Regions from separate parts of the Methylomonas sp. MS20 genome, predicted to be linked through region 3. Evidence: riboswitches for the same ligand, from Rfam matches in the RefSeq annotation. Region 3 holds a riboswitch; each other region holds the start of a gene.
What was found. A riboswitch is a leader RNA that binds a small molecule or an ion and turns the genes downstream of it on or off. The one in region 3 is predicted to bind cyclic di-GMP.
Positions count from the first base shown of each region.

Region 1: another riboswitch for cyclic di-GMP. It lies ahead of ACQE3D_RS09215 (hypothetical protein); the one in region 3 lies ahead of ACQE3D_RS16395 (hypothetical protein).
Region 2: another riboswitch for cyclic di-GMP. It lies ahead of ACQE3D_RS02680 (Calx-beta domain-containing protein); the one in region 3 lies ahead of ACQE3D_RS16395 (hypothetical protein).

Region 1 covers NZ_CP189962.1:2,129,043-2,136,411, reverse strand. Annotated here, with positions in the region: gene ACQE3D_RS09235 (efflux transporter outer membrane subunit) at 1-335, opposite strand, end outside; gene ACQE3D_RS09230 (TetR/AcrR family transcriptional regulator C-terminal domain-containing protein) at 332-985, opposite strand; gene ACQE3D_RS09225 (MlaA family lipoprotein) at 1,391-2,113, opposite strand; gene ACQE3D_RS09220 (TetR/AcrR family transcriptional regulator) at 2,428-3,102, shown strand; gene ACQE3D_RS09215 (hypothetical protein) at 3,656-4,228, opposite strand; cyclic di-GMP riboswitch class I at 4,555-4,632, opposite strand; gene ACQE3D_RS09210 (PAS domain-containing protein) at 5,776-7,369, shown strand, end outside.
Region 2 covers NZ_CP189962.1:606,679-614,047, forward strand. Annotated here, with positions in the region: gene ACQE3D_RS02660 (hypothetical protein) at 1-73, opposite strand, end outside; gene ACQE3D_RS02665 (calcium-binding protein) at 100-867, opposite strand; gene ACQE3D_RS02670 (calcium-binding protein) at 895-1,371, opposite strand; gene ACQE3D_RS02675 (Calx-beta domain-containing protein) at 1,384-2,784, opposite strand; gene ACQE3D_RS02680 (Calx-beta domain-containing protein) at 2,775-3,287, opposite strand; cyclic di-GMP riboswitch class I at 3,528-3,602, opposite strand; gene ACQE3D_RS02685 (SIR2 family protein) at 4,236-5,093, shown strand; gene phoU (phosphate signaling complex protein PhoU) at 5,542-6,246, shown strand; gene ACQE3D_RS02695 (DUF445 domain-containing protein) at 6,373-7,095, shown strand; gene ACQE3D_RS02700 (alpha/beta fold hydrolase) at 7,103-7,369, shown strand, end outside.
Region 3 covers NZ_CP189962.1:3,679,261-3,686,629, forward strand. Annotated here, with positions in the region: gene ACQE3D_RS16385 (DUF1566 domain-containing protein) at 1-414, opposite strand, end outside; gene ACQE3D_RS16390 (fused MFS/spermidine synthase) at 569-2,092, opposite strand; gene ACQE3D_RS16395 (hypothetical protein) at 2,464-3,516, opposite strand; cyclic di-GMP riboswitch class I at 3,596-3,678, opposite strand; gene ACQE3D_RS16400 (VPLPA-CTERM sorting domain-containing protein) at 3,721-4,500, opposite strand; gene ACQE3D_RS16405 (PEP-CTERM sorting domain-containing protein) at 4,882-5,988, opposite strand; gene ACQE3D_RS16410 (VPLPA-CTERM sorting domain-containing protein) at 6,272-7,066, opposite strand; gene ACQE3D_RS16415 (cytochrome c peroxidase) at 7,172-7,369, opposite strand, start outside.

The DNA of each region.
Region 1 (7,369 bases), 1.6 Mb from region 3:
GTGGTGCCACCCTTGGAGCGAGTGAAAGAGCCTTTGGTGGTCAAGCTGGGCATGCCGCCCGCCTCCGCGCCGGCCAGGCTGGCGCGCGCCGACGCGATATTCGCCACGGCTTGCTCCAGCGTCGGATTATCCTGTTCGGCGGCCTGGAGCAAACGGCTCAACACCGGATCGTTGAACTGGCGCCACCAGTCCAGCCGCTCCGCCGCGCCGGCGGCTTCGGTCCTTTGGGCTTGCCATTGGGCAGGCGTGTCGATGCTCGGCCGGACATAGTCGGGAAACACGCTGCATCCGGCCGACGCGCCGCCGGCCAGAATAGTCAATAAGGCCGCTCTCACGCAGACCTCCCGTCGGCAATGCCGAACAAAAACACCTTAACGACAAATTCCACGTGGGCGCGGGCATCCCAGTCGGCAGCCAGGCAACCGAATAGCGCCTTGTTTCTCGGCTCGGCAACCAACATTTCCAAGAACAGGGCCGCCGCGCGCTGACGCTCTGAAGCGGATAACCCGCTTATCTCGCCGTGGCCGCGCAAATATTCGGCAATCATTTGGTAAATCCGTTGAGGACCGCTGGTTTCGATCAAATCGCTCAGCTCCGGAAATTGCCGCGCCTCGGCAACGCCCATGCGGTAAAACGAGATCATGTCGGGCTGCATGACTTTAGCCAGCAATGTTTCGCCGAGCGCGGTCAAACCCTCGCTGCAAGACATCGTCGCCAAGCCATCGATACGCTGCAGTTCGGAAATATCGGTTTCGACCAAGCGGTCCACCGAAGCCAGCATCAATTCGGCTTTGTTTTTATAGCGTTCGTAAATGGTTCGGGTCGAAGCCCCGGCCGCCGCCGCAATTTTAGCGATACTGGTGTTGGCATAGCCCTCGCGCATGAACAGCGCCAGAGCCTGATCCAGCAGATAGTCGTTCCGCTCGGTTTCGGTACCGGCTCTCGGCCGCCCTACTTTGGGTTTGTTCATCGTTTCCGCTGCCATAATTTGCTCCGGGGAAATAAAAATAAAATGTTTCGTTTTTATTATTCCCGAAAAATTGCGTTCCGACAAGCACTCCACCATAAATTTTTTGATCGGTCTCTGAAAATTGACACTTTTCGGTGCTGTCAAATGACGTGATGCTGGCGCGAGGGTGTTATGACTAGACCGACTTCCGATTTACTATGAAAGTCAATGGATGCACCACCCAGGGTGTCGGAACGCTGTCAATCGCGGCTAAAACCGCTGCTACGCAATGGCTGTCATTTACCGGGGAGATGCAGCGGTTTCATGATCGTTAGCTTGGAAAAAGATGGTTGACGAAATCCGGGATAGTCGTTTGGTAACTAGAATACGGGGTTATGCAGATGGCAATTCCGATCTGGCTCCAATGCCCCTCAAGTACCGTCACTCCGAGGAACCGTTGAGTTCCAATGGCACCGTTTCCTGGACGCCGCCTATTTCAACCGCATAGCTTTTTCTCGAAAAATAAGCATTTTTGAAAAACTCGTAACGATCGATCGCCGCTTCATCGATGATTTTTCCCTTTTCCAAATTGTCTGCCCGTTTATCTATGGCGCGGACCGCTCCCGATAACCCTGATACGGCAAAAGACGCACCAAGGTAAGTGGTCGGGTTAAACGCGGCGTCGCCCGCTATCCCCCCAAGGCCGCGCGTCGAACTTGGACCGACCAACGGCAACACCAAGTAAGACCCGGTATCCATTCCCCATACAGCAAGCGTTTTGTCGAAACTTTCGTCGTGCTTGGGTAGATCCAGCATGGCGCCTACATCGATGAAGCCACCTAAGCCAGCGGTACTGTTGATCAAAAATCGAGCACCATCCTCGCCCGATTGGGAAAAATTGCCTTGCAGAGCATCGTTGGCAATCACGCCGATTTCGCCAATGTTGCTAAAGAAATTGCTAATCCCTTGATCGGCAAAATCTGGCATCAACCACTTGTAGCCCTCCGCCACCGGTTTCATCACATAATCATCCAAACCGTCGTTAAACGATTGAACTTTTCTGTTGTAGTTTTCGTACGGGTCTCTAGGGTCCGTTGTCGGCGTTGAAGCGCAAGCGGATAACAAAGCCAGCGCGCCGACTGCGCAAAATGTTTCAGTTCTCATACAGTGCATAGCGATTAATCCTCATGGGACAGGTTGAGTAAAAAGCAAGAGCGACTTAAAAGTCTTCCCTCTAAAACACAATCAGCGCGATTTCGGGGGTGCGAGGCGACAACTCAGGTATTCGAGCCTGGTTGTTTCGCGGCTCGATACGAAGCTCTAGGATTCATTGAAATCAGTTTTCACATCTTTCGCTTCAGCATAGGAGTGTCATGTCGCGCAATAACTAAACTGAACGGTATGGTTAATATTAAATTTGACAGATTCCTTTTGTCAAGCAAAAATGAACTCATTGGTTTAGTTAAGGAGTCCCCCCGTTGAGAAAAAAAAGCCCTGAACGTCGCCAGACTATCTTGGAGGCGGCAAAGATTGCATTTGAGAAATTAGGTTTCGAAGGCGCGACGATGTCGGATATCGCAACGTTGGCCTGCGTATCGAAAGCGACTGTTTACGGCTACTTCAGCTCCAAGAACGAGCTATTCCTGGAATTGGTGGAGTCTTCCGCAGACCACCACAAGGGAATGTTTCAGAAAATTTACGAAGGCGAATCGGCGTATCTTTACAACGATGAATTGCGCTTAACGGTTGCGCTGCTTCAACCATCGGAGAACGTTGCCTCCACTTTAAAACTGGTTGGAGAGCGCGTGCTGAGTACGTTCTTCACGCCGGAAAAACTGGCGGTGAGGCGCATGATTATCGCCGCGTCCGGCAGTGGGGATGTCGGCCGACTGTTTTTCGAGCGCGGCCCAGGTGTAGGCATGAAATATTTGGAAGACTATTTTGCCGCAGCCATCAAGGCCGGTCGGTTGCGTCCCGCCGAGCCCCGCGTGGTTGCGGCCCACTTTCGCGGACTGTTGGAGTCGGAAGTGTCTGAACAGTGGTTGATGAACATCTTGAATGAACTGCCGCCTGACCTGATTCATGATGTCGTCGAGCGCGCCGTCGACGTTTTCATGAGAGCGTACGGCCCGGAGCGCGACCAAAATAACTAAGCATAGGGTCTTGGCAATTGGCACGGCCGCTTGTTGGTGGGTGTATCACGCGGGCGCTAAACATTCTTACGCTCCCAACCATAAATTCGCCTGGAGGCACTATCCGTCGGGCCGTCCAGCATTACCCGAGTCGTCTGGTTGTAGACCATTTTGGCGATATACGTCCTTTTGGATATAAACGCCTTGGCAATGGCGGCACGATCTTGCGTCGGGCGCCGTGGAAAGCCTCTCCGCTAACACCGCGCGAGACCCTTAAAATTTGGGTTAAGTTGGTTTGATTTGACAGGGTTGTGGCATTTAGTTGAAGCAGGGGCCCATCAAATCAGAAATCTTCGAAAAGGTTTAAACGGAGGATAGCGCTAAAAAACAACCCCCTGGCCCAAATCCTGCTCAGGGGGAAGCATGGACGTGCTCTCGCAACGTTTACGCCGCTACTACAACAGTGGTCAATGTATGATTTTCAAGAACGATTGGAATAATTCTAATCTTGAATACCGCAAGCCTCATCGTGCGGCAATCTAGCGCTAAATCCACGCCGTATTCCATGAACGACTTAGGCGCTGATGCTGTTTTTGCGGCGGTTGATACCGAACAAACTCAACAAAGCGGTGCCAAACAACCATGCCGCGGCTGGCAGAGGTACCGCCGCGACCGGCGCGATGCTCAGATGACCTATAGTCGTGCTGAGTTTTGCTCCGGTAGCACCCAAAAAGCCCGAGTAGGAAAAGCCACCCGCTTGATGGGCCGGATCAGGCAAAAACTGCAGGTCGCCGTCAAGCATGCCGGTCGTCGCCAGATTATCGACAACGTTTACCAGTTGGAATAAGGTGTTGTCCGGAAAGCCGGGTGAGTGGTCCACTAGGTTCCATGTACCGCCGATTTTTTGCAACGTCCAATCCTCGGACGACAGATAGGTTGACAGCGAAGGAGCGGTAAACCGGAAGGCGCCGCTAAGGCCGATAACCCCGACCGAGGAATTGCTGGTATCCATCGTCGTCGCCTGAATGGTGCCGGCGGTACCGAAACCACCGATGACGATCGTCGTCGTATTGGTGTTAATCGGTGCCTCGAAAGCACCGGTAAAGCCGCTAATCGCGGTTCCGCCGGCGAGAGAGCCGCTTATCATCGTGTTATTAAAGGACGAATCGAAAAAAGTCGTCGGAGCCCATCCTGAAGCGAGAAACGCCGAGTTCCAAACACCGTTTAGCGAGATGGTCGCTGTTCCTGAGACTAGGGCCGCGCTAGCGGTTTGCGGGGCCAGAGTCGCGGCGGCCAACATCATAGCCAATCCCGCGAGTTTAGTTTTGCGTATTGCGTTAATTTCCAAATTCATTTAATTACCTTGTTTCAAAAAAGAAGGGTTGAATGGATAAACTTCTCAACTGTGTGTGCGTCACTTGCTTTAACCCTCTTCGAGGCAAAAGCAGTCTTTCCCGGCATCCCTACCCGTGACACAGCAACCCGGCTATCTTGCCTACAAGACCCGTGGCTTTCCGGCCCTGCCTCGCGACAGGTTTGGCTAGCGCTCAAAATAGAGCACTTACTGGAAAGCAATAAAAAGACCAAAGAACAATCACTATAAATTTCATATACTTATTAAAAACCAAAAACCCCTGTTAATTCATTCGACCGTCGGCTCTACGGGATTTGACACAGTTCTAATTAATTGTTGCGGCATATGCCATAGTCCAAGCTGATTATCGATGAGCCTCAACAACTTAGAAGCCTCCGATAAGTCCGATGAAAGTATTAGTCCGACTGCAGGATGCTGAGATTAAGAAGAACCCGATCCAATTTCAAAAAGGCTTCGATTTGATGGATGTTCTGAAGCTGTAAACTACCGATGCCCAGTACGCCGAAACCCTATTTCAGGCACGATGACCGCCGGTTTTCAATACCCAAGTTATGGTGGTTATCGTTTTAACGTGGTCAAGACCCGCAAACTTTGTCAATGTACGGCCTGTCATCACCCAGCGCCACTGACCAACGGGGACGCTGTTTGAAGGTACCAAACGGCCTCTGACGGTGTGGCTTCTGGCGATCCAAGCCCAAAGATTCGCCGCGCCATCTAGCCGAGTGTTGGCATCGATTTAACCACCTATTCGATCTGCAAAGACTATGATGATCAGGTTTTTTTATCGCGGAGGCCAATACTCCGCCATGGCAGTCAGGGCGTTTGTTCAAATTGACCGAGGCTTATGAGTCATCAGAACGATATATATAGGACAATTACCATTCATTCCTTCAACCGAACTGATCATGGCCCGCTTCAAACCGACGGCTTTAAAAACGGAATTCACCTCGTAGGCTTCGTTGGCCTTGGTGGGGCAATGCCTGGACATCATCAACATCGAAGCGGTGGTCGATGGGCGGATAAGCGCGACGAACGCGACGCGATCAAAGCACTCGCCTTCCCTGCCGATCTGCGGTTGCCGATTAGCGGCCAAATAGCTAGAACATGCGACGGTGAACGGAAATGCCGGGGTTTTTGAGGAAAATTCGACAGTAGACCGCGCAAAATAATGAGCTCATGGCCCGGACGACCGATAAAAAGCGCTTATGCGCAATCGGTGGCGTTTAGACGACTGGGAGCACGAATTCCGGTTAAATTTTTACTAGACGCTTATAAACATATTCAATTTCCTTGAGCTCTCGTATACCTATAAACAGAATATGTCGGCAAAAGTCATTTCATTTTTTTGCATACTGCTTTTTTGCACCGCTATTTCGGCAGAAGAGCTTGTAACCATCGGGATGTTATCCCCTCGGCCCATCCCACAGGAACAGGCGAGATGGAATAACTTGGCCGAATATTTGACAAAATCGCTTCCACGTTATCATTTTGAGGTAAAAGTACTCGATTATCCGGGACTTGTACGGGCGATAGAAGAAAACCGTTTTGAGTTTGTGTTGACCAACCCTTCGCATTATGTACTGCTTTCGCATAAATTCAACTTAACTCAGCCGCTGGCAACTTTAATTAATCGCGAAGCTAATTACAGTTTAAGTAGTTTTGGCGGCATCATATTCACGACTCAGGATCATACGGATATTAACTCTTTAGCCGACATTAAAAACCGCAAAATAGCAGCCGTTTTTGAAGATTCGCTGGGGGGTTACCAGGCGCAGCTATACTTGTTTAAGGCTGAGGGCTTAGATTTACCTAATCCGAAAGATATCGTTTTTACCGGCATGCCGCAGGATAAAGTCGTTGAAGAAGTGCTCGCCGGCAGAGCGGAGGTTGGGTTTATCCGCTCCGGTATTTTGGAGCATATGGCCGAGGAGAATAAAGTCGATCTCAATCGCGTTAAAATCATTCATGCCATGAATTCTCCCGGCTACCCTTATCGACATTCGACGATATTGTACCCGGAGTGGCCGCTAGTGTCCGTCAGCAATATCGACCCACAGTTAAAACGCGACTTGGTGAGCACGCTGCTCTCCATGAACAACAACCGGGAGTTAATCGATAAGCTAACTATTGGCGGCTTTGATCTGCCTGCCAATTATTCCCCGGTGTACGAACTTTTACATGCAATACACGCCCCTCCGTACGATCGCGTCGATCGAATCACCCTGCTGGATTTTTTGAAGCAGTATTCTTGGCAAATTATTGTATTCGGCGTCATTGTGCTGGCATTGCTGGTAACGACTGTTAGAATAAAAATACTGAACATTAAGTTAAAAAATGAGAAAGTTTCGACTTTTCACCTTTTGCAAATCGTTAAATCCAATGAAGAGCAACTGCGTTCCATTGGTAACAACTTACCCAATGGCTATATTTTCCAATATACAATCTCCACGGATGGCGAGCGTGAGTTTAAATTTATCAGCGCCGGCGTTGAAAAGGCGCATGGATTAAAAGCGGAACAAGTCCTGAAGCATTCCGCATTGCTATTAACTCAATTAGACCCGCAATATAAGGTTTTGCTTGAGGAAGCTGAAGCAGACAGCGCCAGGAGATTAAGCGATTTCTCAATCGAACTGCCGTTTTTGCATGCTAATGGAACAAACCGTTGGTTTCAGATAAATTCCCGGCCCAGATTGGTCAATGATCTAACGGTGTGGGATGGCGTAGCCATAGACATCACCGAGCGTAAGCTGGCCAACGAAGCTTTGAGTCTTTCGTCCGAGCGGTTGCAACTGGCCACACGCGTCGCCAACATCGGCATATGGGACTGGGATATCGTTAAGAACGAGTTGGTGTGGGATGATTCGATGTACCAACTCTACGGTATTCAACGGGGCGGCTTCAGTGGCGACTACG
Region 2 (7,369 bases), 2.4 Mb from region 3:
AGGTGTCGTCAACGACGCTGAAATCCGAGATTAAGTCGTTGTTGGTCAACGCGTTCAACGCGGTATCGAACACGAACAGATCGGTACCGGCGCCGCCGTTCAGAATGTCATTGCCCAGCCGCCATTAATGACATCGTTGCCGCTGCCGCCGCTGATCGAGTTGTTGCCGCCGTTTCCGGCTAAGGTGTCGTTGTAGCCGCTGCCGCTCAGATTCTCAAAGTTGCTCAGGGTATCGGTACCCGCTCCGCCGGTGTTTTGCGCGACGATCAGGCCCAGGTTGACGGTCACCGCGCTGGAGGCGCTGCTGTAGGAAACCGTATCGGTACCGGCGGCGCCATCCAGCGTGTCGTTGCCCGAACCGCCGGTCATCACGTTGTTACCACTGTTACCGATCAACGTGTCGTTGTAATTGCTGCCGGTCAAGTTCTCGAAGTTGCTCAAGGTATCGGTTCCCGCGCCGCCGGTATTTTGCGCGACAACCAGTCCCAGATTGACGGTCACCGCGCTGGAGGCGCTACTGTAAGACGCAGTGTCGGTACCGGCTGCGCCGTCCAGGATGTCGTTACCAGCGCCGCCTTCGATGATGTTGCCGCCGCCATTGCCGGTCAAGGTGTCGTTGAGGCTACTACCGGTCAGATTCTCGAAATTGCTCAGCGTATCGGTGCCGGCGCCGACGGTGTTTTGTGCTACCGTCAAGCCGAGATTGACAGTGACCGCCGTCGAATTTCCGGCATAGGACGCCGTATCGGTACCCGCGCCGCCGTCCATCACGTCGTCGCCGAGGCTGCCAATCATCACGTTGTTGCCGCTGTTACCGGTCAGCGTGTCGTTCAGGCTACTACCGGTCAGATTCTCGAAATTGCTCAAGGTGTCGGTGCCGGCGCCTATCGTGTTCTAAGCGGTTGTCAGACCCAGATTGACGGTCACCCCTGCGGACGATCCGCCGTAAGACGCGGTATCGGTGCCGGCACCGCCGTCCATCACGTCGTTGCCCAAGCCGCCGATTATCACGTTATTTCCGGCGTTGCCTGTCAGCGTGTCGTTAAGATTGCTACCGGTCAGATTCTCGAAATTGCTCAGCGTATCGATGCCGGCGCCGGCTCCGCCGTCCATGATGTCGTCGCCGACGTCGCCCAGGATAGTATTGGCACCGGCATTGCCGGTAATCGTATTGTTTAGCGCGTTGCCGATGCCGGTCACGGCATTGCCGGCTAGCCTTAAAATTTCCACGTTCGCGCCCAAGGTATGCGACGACAAATAACTGATGACGGTGTCGGTGCCGTTACCGCCGGATTCGCTATAACTGTCGCCGCTTTGTTCGATGATATAGGTGTCGTTACCGGCGCCGCCGGCGTAACTGTCGTTACCCAAGCCGCCGTCGAATCAATCGTCGCCGTTATTGCCGCTCAGCGAATCGGCGAATTCCGTCCCTTTCGAGACGTCATGCCCGCTGGTACCGTTGATTACAACTGGCGCGACCGGCGCGGGGCTCTCGTTATCGATAATGGTAGCGGTCGCTAAAGGCGTGGCAATCGTGGCATTGACCGCGCCGTTGAGAGTTAGCGTAAAGTTTTCGAGCGTGGTTTCCGCGACGATGTCGTCGGCTAACGTGATTCGCACCGATTTGGTGATTTCGCCGGGCGCGAACACCAACGTGCCACTGGCGTTTGAAAAATCGCCGCCACTGGTGGCCGTGCTGCTGGCGGTCGAATAATTCACTTTAACCTGGGACGCGCTGGGCGCCGATAAGGAGACCAGAAAGTCGACCGTACCCTTGGTTTCCAACGCCACCGCTTCGGCGATTGTGATTGATGGCAACGCCGCCGGAGCGGCATCGCTGTTGGCGATCACGACATGCGAAATGGCATCGCCAATGGTGGCGCCGATCGGGCTGGACAACACGACATCGAAGGACTCGAAGCCTTCCGCCGCCGTGTCGTTCAAAATGCCGAACACGACTGTTTTGGCAACTTCGCCTGGCAAGAATGCCACTTTCCCGAACGGGAAGCTCCGGAAATCGCCGCCGTCCGTCGCTATCACGTTTTGCGAGCCGACATTCAGCGTCACGTTGCCGGTGGACGGTTTATCTAAAATCACGGTCACGCTGACGGTTTGCGCGCTTTCGTCGACTACCGCGTCGGTAATACGAGCAATGGGCGTGCCGGAGGCGGCGTCGTTGTCGATGATGTCGGCGATCGCGCGTTCGTCGGCGATGGTGGCGTTGGCGCTGGGCGAGTACAGGTCCTGGAAGAAGTTTTGCAGGGATTCGGGGCTGACGTCGTTGGTCAGTTTGACCCGCACTGTCTTTTCGGTTTCACCGGCCGCGAAGGTCAAAAAGCCGGACTGGCTATCGAAATCGCTACCGCTGCCGGCCGTGCCGCCGACGGTGGTGTAATTCACTTTCACCGTGCCGGTGTTGGGTTTGTCCAGCCGGACAATGAAGTCGGCGTAGGCTTGCGATTCGTCCACCACCAGATCGTCCACGTAAATATTCGAGTTGGTCACCGCCGCCGCGTCGTTTTCGAAGATGATCGCGGTGCCGGTGCCGTCCAGGGTGGTGGCGTTGCTTAGGCTGGACAGCACCAGATTGAAGGCTTCCGAGCTTTCCGCCGCCGTGTCGTTGATCAGGGTGACCTTGACGGTCTTGGCGGTTTCGCCGGGTGCGAACACCAGGCTGCCGCTGGCGGCCACGTAGTCGGAGCCGGCGCTGGCGCTGCCGTTTTGGGTGGCGTAGTTCATGGTCACCACGCTGGTGGACGGCCGGTCCAGGGTAATCACGAACACGGCTTCCCTGCCGGGTCGGAGCCGGCGCTGGCGCTGCCGTTTTGAGTGGCGTAGTTCATGGTCACCACGCTGGTGGATGGCCGGTCCAGGGTAATCACGAACACCGCCTCCTTGGTGGCCTCATCGACGATGAAGTCGTTGATGCCGACCACCGGCGTGCCGGAGGCGGCGTCGTTATCGACGATGCTGGCCATGCCCCATTCGTCGGCGACGGTGGCGTTGGCGCTGGGCGCGGTCAGCCGTAGGAAGAAGTTTTGCAGCGATTCCAGCGCCGTGTCGTTGATGATCGGCACGCTAACCGTTTTAGTCAACTCGCCGGCCAAAAAGCTCAGTGTCCCGTTTACGCCGGTAAAATCACTCCCGCTGGTCGCGGTACCGTTTGACGTTGAGTAATTCACCGTAACCGTTGTCGCGTTTGCGACATCGAGTCTCACGGTAAATACCGCATTGCCATTGGTTTCGTCTACAAACAGATCATCAACCGAAATCATACTAATCGCCACGGCGCTTCTCCTAGAAGATTGTTATTTTTAATTTTCACGCGAAATTAACCCGACGATTTGGCGACGAAATGGCGATTGACGCTGGCTCAAGGAAAAGTGCGCGCAAAAAACCGTTCTCGCCACCGATAAAATCGGCGAGTCGTGTTGGTTAACCGGGTAATGAGTGGGGATAGATGAGATGAGGCAATATATGGCCTAGACTCGGAAAGCGCCCGCAACTGGTATCTTGTTAACTTGCCCTCAGGCAGTCCGGCTGTCCGATCTGGATCCGCGACTTTCCGCCCCTATTTTCCAATAGGTTTAGCTAATCTGAATGGGGTGATGTTAAGGACAGCGACGCGCTTTTGTCAACCACGAGTCGGCGCTAGATTTTCGAGCTGTTTTTTCTTGCGATGGCAATGATTTCATTAACTTGACTGCTAGCGGTTTCCTGGTTTTTCTGGAGCCGATTCTTCAAGTAGTTTGCCGATAAGCCCTTTTTGCTTGTGTTTGGCACTGGCGCGTTGTTGTCCATGGGCATTCGGATTTTATATCGGCACTAAGGCTAATCCCAGTCTCTCAAAATGCCGTTGACCCATGGCAATTAAAAGGTGTTAGAAGCCATGCTAAGGTGTCTAACACGATACGCCGTTGCGTCTTTCGGTTTCTGGGTCCAATTCAAGCTATCTATCCAGGAATGTGTTCCACTGCGGTTCTCCTCAACGCCTCGGCTTTGCGTTTCCGAGGGTTGCGTTCCGAACTTCCAGCAATTAGCTTGGGTTTGATAGCAGAACCGCGTTTGTAGCAGAGCCGACAAAACCACTGAATTTTATACGGTTGTTGCCAGCCGGCTGCCGGCAGCCGAATTCCGGATGCCTTGCCGTACATGGGCTGGCGAGGCGCCGGTAAAATTGGATTGAAATTTGCTTTACCCCGGTATCCTTCACCTTCTTTTACATGGGGCGCAATATGTCGAACAGTGTTTTTTCCGAAATCTTGAGCGGCTTGTACGACAATCAAGTCATACCTTATCTGGGACCTGGCGTGGTGTTCGACGCCCAGAACAAACTGACTCGCGAGCCCATGCCGGCCGATAGCGATAGCTTGATTCTGGCGATGAACGGTGGCAAACCGATGGCGCCGAAATTGATGTACGAATTTCCGCGCGCCGCGATGAACCAGGAACTGAAGCGCGGCCGCTCGTTTCTGACCCAGTTTCTGGACAAAACTTACGGCGATGCCCAATACACTCGGGCGGCGCTGCACGATTGGCTGGCCGAATGGCGGCCCAAATACGTCATCGATATCAACCGAGACACCCAGTTGCAGGATAGCTATTCCGACGAAGAGCATACCTTGGTCGTCGGTGTCGCTCGGATTACCGCTACCGCGTTCCGGTTTAGAATTTACCATTACGACGGCTCCAGCTATTTCGAAATCCCGCAAGAACAAGTCGACAAGAAGTTGCCGGTACTGTTTAAGCCGATGGGCACGCCACGCCCCGAAGCTAACTATGTCGTTTCCGATGCCGACTATGTCGATTACATCACGGAGCTAATGGGCGGCTTCGCGATTCCGGATTTCTTGAAGGATTACCGCAAAGGCAAGAAATATCTGCTGATCGGCTTGCCGCTGAACCGCGACTCCGAGCGCATGGTGATGAGCGACATCGTCTATTCCGCCGCCGAGCCGAAAGGTTGGTTTATGCGCAAGAATCCGACCCCCAAGGAAATACGCTTTAGCGAACGTCTGGGCTTTGAATTGATCGACGCCGATGTGCAAGAGTTCTTGCAGGCCGTGCAAGGCAGCGCGGTCGCCGCGGCGTAATCCTTGGCCGTAAGCAAACCCGGTTCGGTCGTCAGGCGCGGATTGGGTTTGCGCTTTCTGGCCGAACGAACCGTGGCAATAGTGGTTCGCCAGCGGCAAACCCCGATAACTCCCGTCGTTTGGCCAAAATCCAAGTTTCTAACACCGCAAGCGTAACGTAGTTTGTCTTGTCGATCGGGCTCTGGTCGAATCGTCGGCGCGATGAGTTATTGGCTCGGTCTGGCGGACGGAAGGACCGCTCGCGCTAAACACGGGCAATGTCGCGTCGTTCCATCCGCGCCGGCACAAACCGGCTGCCTCATTAACCTTTTACGATGTTATTGGTTTGGCTGTCCGCCTCGGCTTACGGGGATTGTCGTTCCGGATAGCGGTCCTGTCACATTCCTGTAACTTGTTGGGCTTACAGTCAGGCATTTCCGGCTTTGGGCCGTTTTACGAGTGGCGAACGATGACGACTTTGAGCGAGAGCGCGACTGGCGCGCACACTGTGCGGGCATTCGACGATGAATTGCAGCAGTTACACAGCTTGTTGCTGACGATGACCGAACTGCTGATGCGGCAGTTGGAACAGGCGATGCGGGCACTGGACGCCGGCGATATGGATTTGGCGGAGAAGGTACTGGCGCGTGCCAGCAAGGTCAAACATTGCGAAACTCGAATCGACAACGAGGTCTTGGCGCTGATCGCCAGACGCTGCCCGGTGGCTAACGATCTGCGCACGGCAATTTCCAGTTCGAAAATCGTTGTCGAGCTGGCGAAAATCGGCGAGGAGCTTGCGGACTTCACCCGATTGATCACGGTGCTATACGATCCGGATACCAGCGACCCGAATCCCAAGCTACTGGCCGACATTATCAAGATCGGCGATTTGATCAGGCTGATGTTGAGCAAGTTGATTCAGGCGTTGGAGCAGAGCGACACCGAACCGGCCTACGCCTTGTTGCGTCACGACAGGGATTACGAAATCGAGTTGCAGGAAGGTATACGCCACCAGTTGGCCCTGGTGCTGAAGGACGTCAGGATGACGCGCCGCGCGCTGGATGTGATGCAAATGATGAAAGCGCTAGAACGCTGCGGCGAGCATAGCCGTAATATTGCCCAGTACTTGATTTTCATGCTGGACGGTATCGACGTACGCCACGCTCGCGGTTAATCTCTTCACGCCATTTGGCGTTCAAATCCTACACGGCGTGGGGCATTCGGTCCGCTCTTCGTCGCTCCTGGCTGCAATTGCGGTTAAAATAGCCGGCTATCACTGACTTCGTTGTGGCTAATCGGCATGAAAAGACTATTGAACCAGAGCTTTCTAACCAACCTTATTTCGTTGTTGGTGATCGCCGCCGGCTACGTCAGTCCCTACTATCCCGAAACCTTGAAGGCTATCGGTTTTTTCGCGTTTTCCGGGGCGATTACCAACTGGCTGGCGATTCATATGTTGTTCGAGAAAGTGCCGCTTTTGTATGGCTCCGGCATCATTCCGGCGCGCTTTCAGGAGTTCAAGGCGTCGATCAAGGCCTTGATGATGGAACAGTTTTTTACCGTCGCGAATATCGAACAATTCATCGAGCGCGAGGAAGCCCAAGGCGGCCGGGTGTTGAACCTGGAGCCGTTGCTGAATGCGGTCGATTACGACAAGGTCTACGAAGGTTTAGTGGCGTCCATTATGAATTCGTCATTCGGCGGGATGCTGTTGATGATGGGCGGCGAGGACGCCCTGCAACCGTTGAAGCAACCGTTTACCGATAAGATGCGGCTGACCTTGGAGGAAATGGCCGAGTCTGACCGCTTCAAGCAAGCGCTACGGCAAGGCTTGAACGCGCACCGCATCGGCGAGGATTTGACCGGCAAGATCGAAGCCGTCATCGACAATCGCTTGGCGGAATTGACGCCGAAAATGGTCAAGGACATGGTGCAAGGCATCATCAAGCGGCATTTGGGTTGGTTGGTGGTTTGGGGCGGTGTATTCGGCGGGGTGCTCGGCGCCGTGTTCGGTTTTGCCTGAGACGCGCATGACGACGCTCGAACTGGCCTACGAGAGTTACGGCGAACCAGGCGATACGCCGCTTTTGTTGATTCATGGTTTCATGGCGTCCTCGCGCAATTGGCGGACCGTCGCCAAACAACTGGCGCGGCGTTACCATGTTTATGTATTGGACATGCGCAACCACGGCGCGTCGCCGCATGCGACGCTGCTAGACTATCCGAGCATGGCGGCCGATTTAGCGGCGTTTATCGACAATTTGGGATTGGATCGCGTGCATTTGCTGGGGCACAGC
Region 3 (7,369 bases):
GCCTTCCCTCGCGCACAAGGTGTAGCCGCTGTCGTTGCGCACGCTCCAAGTCAACACCTGGGTCTGACCGGCGGCTATCGCCTGATTGGCGTTAAAATTTTGCGAAACCAGGGTCAAACCCGGCGCACTCGGCACGACCGTGACGCTGACGACCGCGTACGCCTTGGGCTTGGCTTTGTCGGTGACGGTCAACATGAATTTCAGCGTCCCGGCAACCGACGGACTAACGAAAGTAGCGGACGCGCGATTGGCGTTACGCAACTTGACTTTCTTGCCGCTAATCTGCCGCCATTGCCAGCGCTTAACGGCCTTGGTCACATCCCATGCGCTGCCGCTCAGCGTGACGGTCGCGTTGTAGAGCACGGTCTGATTCGAACCCGCACTGGCGGACAGAACGGCCCAACAGTTCTTCACGGGCCCCACCATCAAAAACAGAGCGAGCCAGATTAAGCGAAACCAAACTTTACCAGTCAAAAATCGATTCATAGTCACCACGGCCAAGCTTACTTTATGCTATCGAAGCGTCATTCCTGCGGACGATTCGGCGAGATCAAACGGTTATTCGGTATTAAAGCAACAATAATTCGGGTGCGATTCGTTCCATGAAAATTTTCCGGTAGCTCTCGGCCTTCCTGACCTGCATGCTTTCCATCGGATTATAATCGTCGGTAATCAGAATACCGTTGGCATCGGTCATCGCATATTCGTGCTCCGACAACCATTGAATCGGCCGAGCGAGTTCCGGCTTATTGCGATCGAATTCGATGCCACCCCGCGAAGCCAGAAAAATAAAATCGGTGAATTCGCCTTTTTCGGTGGTGAAAACGCGAATATTCGGGAACAGACTGGCCAACGTTTTATAAACCGAGGTCACCGCGTTCGCGCCTTCGCCTTGCGTGAAGCCGACGTAGTTCAGCGCCAGAATACCCTGCTCGTTCAACATCGCTCTCAAGCCGCTCAACATCTCGACCGTCAGCATATGTGTCGGCTCTGAACCGCCGGTAAAACAGTCGTGGATGATGAAGTCGTAGCGCTTATTGAGCTTTTTGACTTCGTAACGCGCATCGCCCACCAAAAATTCGCCGGTCGGCTGAAAATTGAAATACTGCTTCGCGGCATCCGCGACTACCGGATCGATTTCTATCGTGTCCGTCGCCAGTCCCTTAGCCTTTAAATCGCGAGCAACATGGCCGCCGCCCAAACCGATCAGCAAGGCTTGATTGGCCTCGGGTCTGAACAACGGCGGCACCAAACCCAATATCACCTGATACCCCAGCAAACTGCGACCTTGGGCTTTTTCGACCGCACTCAGCACCGAAGAATCGGACAACAGCAAGCGAAAGCCCTTGCGCTCGTCGTCGACGACTCTAACCCAGCCGTAGATGCTTTCCTGTTCGTGCAACACCTTAAAGCCGCCGACCGATTTGACGGTCTTCGCATAGCCGTTCGCCGCCAACGTACAAGTCAGAGCGGCCACCAATACCACCGAAAACGTCGCCCCACCCGTTGACGGCGCCGGCCTGTCGAAAACCAGTAAACCGATCACCACCACTAATAACGCCAGACTCAAGCTGAACACGATCGCGCGGGTACCGAATTCCGGCAACAAATAGAAAGCCAGCAACAGTGTGCCGATCACGCTGCCGACGGTGCTAACCGCATACACCGAACCGACTGCCCTACCCACACCCCGCAAGTCGCGGGTGGCCATTTTGATCACATAGGGACCAACCATCGCCAACGAAGTCAGCGGCAGCGTAAACAATAACAACGCACTGACAAACGCGCCGCCGCGTATTCCCAGTGGATTGGTCCACGTCATTACCGGACCGCCGAGAAACGGAATCAGCGCCGTTGTCACCGACGCCAGCGCCAAAATATGCGCCAGCCGCAAGGCCGGATAACGATCCGACAAATAACCGCCCAGGTAGTAACCGATCGCCAACGCAATCATCGTTACCGAAATCAGCGCGGTCCAAACGTATAAACTGACCCCATAAAACGGCGCGATAATCCGCGTCCCCAGCAGTTCTAAGATCATCACGGCGCCGCCGCTAAGCGTCACCAGGGCAAACAACGCGGCGGTGCTCAATGCGCCGCTCCGCGCTTTAGAATCTGTTAAACCGTTTTCAGACATGACTGACCAAACTTTGAGTAAGAAGTAAAAACCTATTGATCGCCGCGAACTTCCTAACAAGTACTCGATCGGTAATCGGGCCGGGCATTATAAGCGCGAAAAACCAAATCGTCCGTTGCCGGCATCGAATCGACAGTATGCCGGCGACTAAAGAAAAACGCCTCGGCCATCGAATGTCATTTAAAGCGGCATCCTTAAGCGTCACAAACCGGCCCGATGGCATCAAAACAAAAACGAGCGCTTGCCCCAATTCCTGGGGCGAGCGCTCGCGAATGGTTGGCATCCCGCCAATACGTTATCGAATCAATCTGATAACCTTCCTTGAATTAAGTGCTACGCGCGCGGCGTTTCATGCCCAGGAAACCCATCAATGCGCTACCGAACAACCAAACCGCACCAGGAACGGGAACGGTGGTTACGCTGAAGTTGCTGATAGTCAAACCGCGGGCCAAACGGTCGGCTGTGTAGGCTGCCGCGTACTGGCTACCGGCGGTGGCGCCGCCGTTGACGATGTCGTTGAACAACTGGGTGTACTCCGCGACATTGGCGCCGCCGATTGCCAGGGTATAGACGCCGGCGTGCAAAAAGCCATTCCAAGACACGCTGTTATCCACCGTACCGTCGGCCGCTAAAACGCCAGTAGTTCCGCCTGATGAGTTGGTGAAGCTGGAACCCGCCACGGCGTCCGCACCCGATTTGCCGGTATAGGTAATCGTTGCGATCTTAGCAGTATCTAAATTACCCAAATAGTTTGGTCCATGGGTATCGGTCGCGCCGGCAGTGCCATTGTTGCCTGTGGTAATACTGCCGTTGGTATCGAACACGCCCCACAAACCGGTAGGGTTAGCGGCTGTGCCGGCCGCCGCGCCACCGCGAATGTCATTGACACCCGCGAACGGCGACCAAGAAGCAAAATCAGGCGCTCCCGCCAAATAGGCGGCGGTATCGGGATCAGCCGCGGTTGAAGCGACATCGCCCACGCCGTCGTGCGAGGAAGCTGGAACCACGCCGTTGTACAACGAGAAGCCTGGGTTCAAGGTGCTTGCACCATTGGCATTGGTTGTACCGGTAATGGTGAAGCTAACATTCGCGTCTTTTTCCAGAATGAAATAACGGAAGCGGATGTCGTGAGTATTACCCAAGGAATCCGGGTTCAAACCGGCCAGATAACCGCCGTTGCTGGATACGGTGGGTGTAAAGTTTGCCGCAGCGCCATAGGTACTTGTCGCGCCTTGGGTGTTACCTGTCAACGGATCGTAAGTGCCCGCGCCCCAGTACAAAGCGGAACCGTAACCCACGTGCGCCATCGCTTGACCGGACATTAATGCCATACCGCCAACTAACGTTAAAACCGAAGCTTTTAAAGTCATTTTTTTCATAGTTATTTTTACCGTAATAATTATTATCCCTCTGACAGACCTTGAATTCGCAGTGAACCCCAAATCCGTCCCTTACATCGATTGCAACCCGGCCGTCCCTTCCCCCTAAGAGGACCCGTGGCTTTCCGGCTTCGCCTCGCGGCGAATGTGGCGAACCATCCCTGGCAAAACGTCCTGTTTTCTCCTCATTTCCCAAAACGAAAGTCAACCTTTGGCGCTATTGCGTTTCCTTGCCGTTGCCGTCAAACCCGCCAAGACCGGAGCGAACAACCATACTGCCGCCGGCAAAGGCACCGCCGTCACGCTTAAGGAAATCTGGCCGTCCAAACCCTCCAGCGCGGTTGCAGCGTCATAAACCGTTCCGCCGCCGGCCGCGATCGTATAATCGCCGGCGCCCAACAGATAATTCACCAGCGACACCGAATTGCCTCCCGCAGGACCCACGTGAGTCAGATATTGAATCACCGCCCATTCGCCGCTGTTATTGGCCATGCTCCAGGAATCCAGCGCATCGAACTGGCCGCGATATTCGACGTGCTCGGTATCGCGAAACGGCGACAACACACCGTTATCCACCGGCGAAGCCAACTTGACGACATGCGGCGTTGGTGTGGAAACCAATACTTTAGGGTTCAACGGGTCTACCGTCGTATCGTCGTGCGCTTCAGCCGCGAAAAGCCCCGAATACAAACTGAATGCCGGATTCAACGCATCTGTTCCACTGATATCGCTAAAAGTGATGGTCACTAACGAAGATTGGTCCAGATGAAATTTAAAAAATGTCCCGCCGGCCAACGAATGACTATCGCCCAACACCGCCTCGGTACCGTTATGCCAACCGAAATTGGTAAACGTTCCACCATTGATGCCACCCGGCGACGAAATCGGATCGCTTAAATCCGCGTAATCGACATGCGCCTGCGCCTGTCCGGACAAACCGCACAGCGACACGACAGCTAGCGCCGCCCAATTAAACCTATTCATATTCAACATAAATCCCCCAAGTAAAAAGATCCAACGTCCGTGCCGATGAAAACCAACTTTCATCAATCGTCCGACAACACAATAGCCAATCCAAAAATCTTTTCTATACTTCGTCGGCTAAGCTAGCCTGTACGGATGCAAGTCGTATGCCATGCATTTTTCCCGCATAGAGCCTGGGGAAGACACAGGTAAAATAATTAAACTATGTTATTTACAATAATAATATCGGCAAATCGCACAACTTTCCTTCCTCGACAAGCTCCCGCTCAAGAACAGCTTTCATAGGCAAAAAAAACGGCCCTTTCGGGCCGTTCACAACCGATAACACATCCTTGTGTCTTTTATTCATCGGTTACATATCGAGCTTTCCGAGTCGGAAATTTAGGCAAATAATACTTTGCGGCGATTCAAACCCACGAATCCAGCCAAGACAGTGCCGAACAACCAAACAGCACCCGGCACCGGCACGGCGGCTGCGGTAGCAACAGCCGAGAACTCCAAATGACCATGCAGATTTGACAGACTAAAATCGCCTGGATTCACCGCGCCGGAAGCCCCAATTGTGTAATTGCCGGCACCCAGAATTAAGGTCAGAGTCTCTATAGTCTCGCTGGCGGAAGTACCGGCACCGCCAGCCGGGTTATTGTCGTTCACGGCTTGTCGAAACTCGATATTACCCCAGTCGCCCGAGACATTAGCTTGCCCCCAGTTCGCCAAGGCATTGAATTGACCGACATAGTTGGTAGCCCCCATCGTCGCGAAACTGGTATCGCGAAATGAAGAAGCGATACCCTGAGCATCGACCGGCGCATTCGCCGAGTCGAGAGCGTCCTGAACCTTGGTGCTATTTGCCAAACCGGTCTTCGGATTCAACTTCTCATTGGCATCGTCGTGCGCTTGGTAGTTCAGTACACCGTTATATAAGGTAAAGGCCGAATCGATGTAGTTACCGGTACCATCATCGACAGTCCAGGAAATCGTCACCTTCGATTCCTGATCCAGGCGGAAGTTAAAAAAGTCGACTTTGTGACTATCGCCGAGCAGCGCCGTCGTACCGTTGTACCAACCATAAGACGTCACATCGTCCACATCTACCGTCGCCGAACTAGCAGCGGATGAGTAATTGACGTTGGTAAAGCTGCCAACCCCGGTATAGGCCTGATTAGCCGCATTCCATTGAGAAGGGTCGTTCAGGGGACGGTCGCTTTGGCCGCTAAGCGCGGAGCCAATACCATTAGCGGAACGCTGCGCCGGGGTAAGCCCAGCACCGCCCAACGCCAATACCGCCGCCGGCGTGCCACCGTATTGCGCGGTTGAAAGCACCTTACCGGCCGCCGTCAGATCGCCAATCTGCGCCCCCTGATTGAGATCGTAATACTCGACATGCGCTTGAGCTTGCTGAGCCACGCCAGCCAGCGCCAGCGCAATGCCCAGACCCAATTTAGATGCCGATTTGGCATTCGATTTGTAAAAAATTTTATTTTTCATGTGTTCTCCACTGAAGGATTGATAAATTTCAACGATTCTTGCAAGTAAGGACGTAAGCAACCCAGTCCTAAAACTAAAGCAAATAGCAAGCCAACAACACCGCTAGAGAATTCCGGCCCGACAACACCCGAGCAAATCTAAACTGTGTTAAATACCGCATCTATTAGGGCATTTAACGCACTCCTTGCGTATCCTGCTGACACAGCCGACTCACTTGGTTCCTGAAAATTTGCCAAGACCGGGCGGTAAGCGATTCCAATCCGCACCCTTTAACCGAGTTCGGCTATTGAATGTGACAGGATTGCGCAACCCTGTTATCGGGACTGATCCGCGCCGCCCCATGTTCGGAACGGCGTTTTTTTATTCCGAGAAGCCCCATCAAACCGGCCAGAAAAGACCATGCCGCCGCCGGTAGCGGGACTGGCGACGCTTCCAAATGACTTTCGATCACAACATCCGCGAACAGCCCCTGAGCTTCGCCCGCCGCCAATTCGAAATTGAAGACGTCGGATTGGCCGATACTCGCCGCGATCGGCGCGCCGAGCCACGCGTCCGCTCTCTCATATCCCGCTAGCGTTTGCCCGTCCGAACTAAAATAATCGACACTCACCGAACCGGTACCGTTTTCACCGGTAACGGCAACCTGCAAGTCGTAATCCAGTCTCACGCTGATCGAATACACATCGCTGCCGAGATTCGTAAACTCCAGCCCATACCAGCCCAAATGATGGGAATTGAGTGCTCCGCTGTTCAAACTGGTGTCCACCGCAAAACGGTAAGAAAATGCACCGGCAGCACTCAAGCCTGGATTCTGTGCGCTAACACTTCCGTCTCCAACGATATCGGACCATGAGTAATCGCCGCCATCATACACCGGCGTATCGATCTGTTGAAACGAACCCGCAATTTGTAAACCCGATAAATCTCCCGGATTGGTCAGATTCACGATGCTCGCCACCGAGTAACTCAAATTCGCCGATGCGTTTTGAGTGGCGGCCGCCATGACGGGTTGCGCCCCGCACAACCCGACCGCGACGGCAACCCAAGGAATTGGACTGTATTTATTCGCTATTTTCATTGTTAGAACCCTATTTAGACGGATCGTCAAGACGACCGAGACCCGCTGCCAATTCACTATTCCCTAGCCGCCGGCCCAATTTACACTGGCGGCGGCCGGCTATTTTTATTGCGCTAATAACTGATCGAAGCGCAAGGTCGGCTCGGTCGATCCGCTCGCCCCAACCGCCGGGACGACCATGACCTCATCCTTCGCGAAATTCGCCAACAATGGATTGCCGGCCGTTACAAGGCCCGCATCGCCAACATGACCGTTCGGCACCACCACCTCCGGATGATCGAACGGCGCTTTTTGGTATCGCAC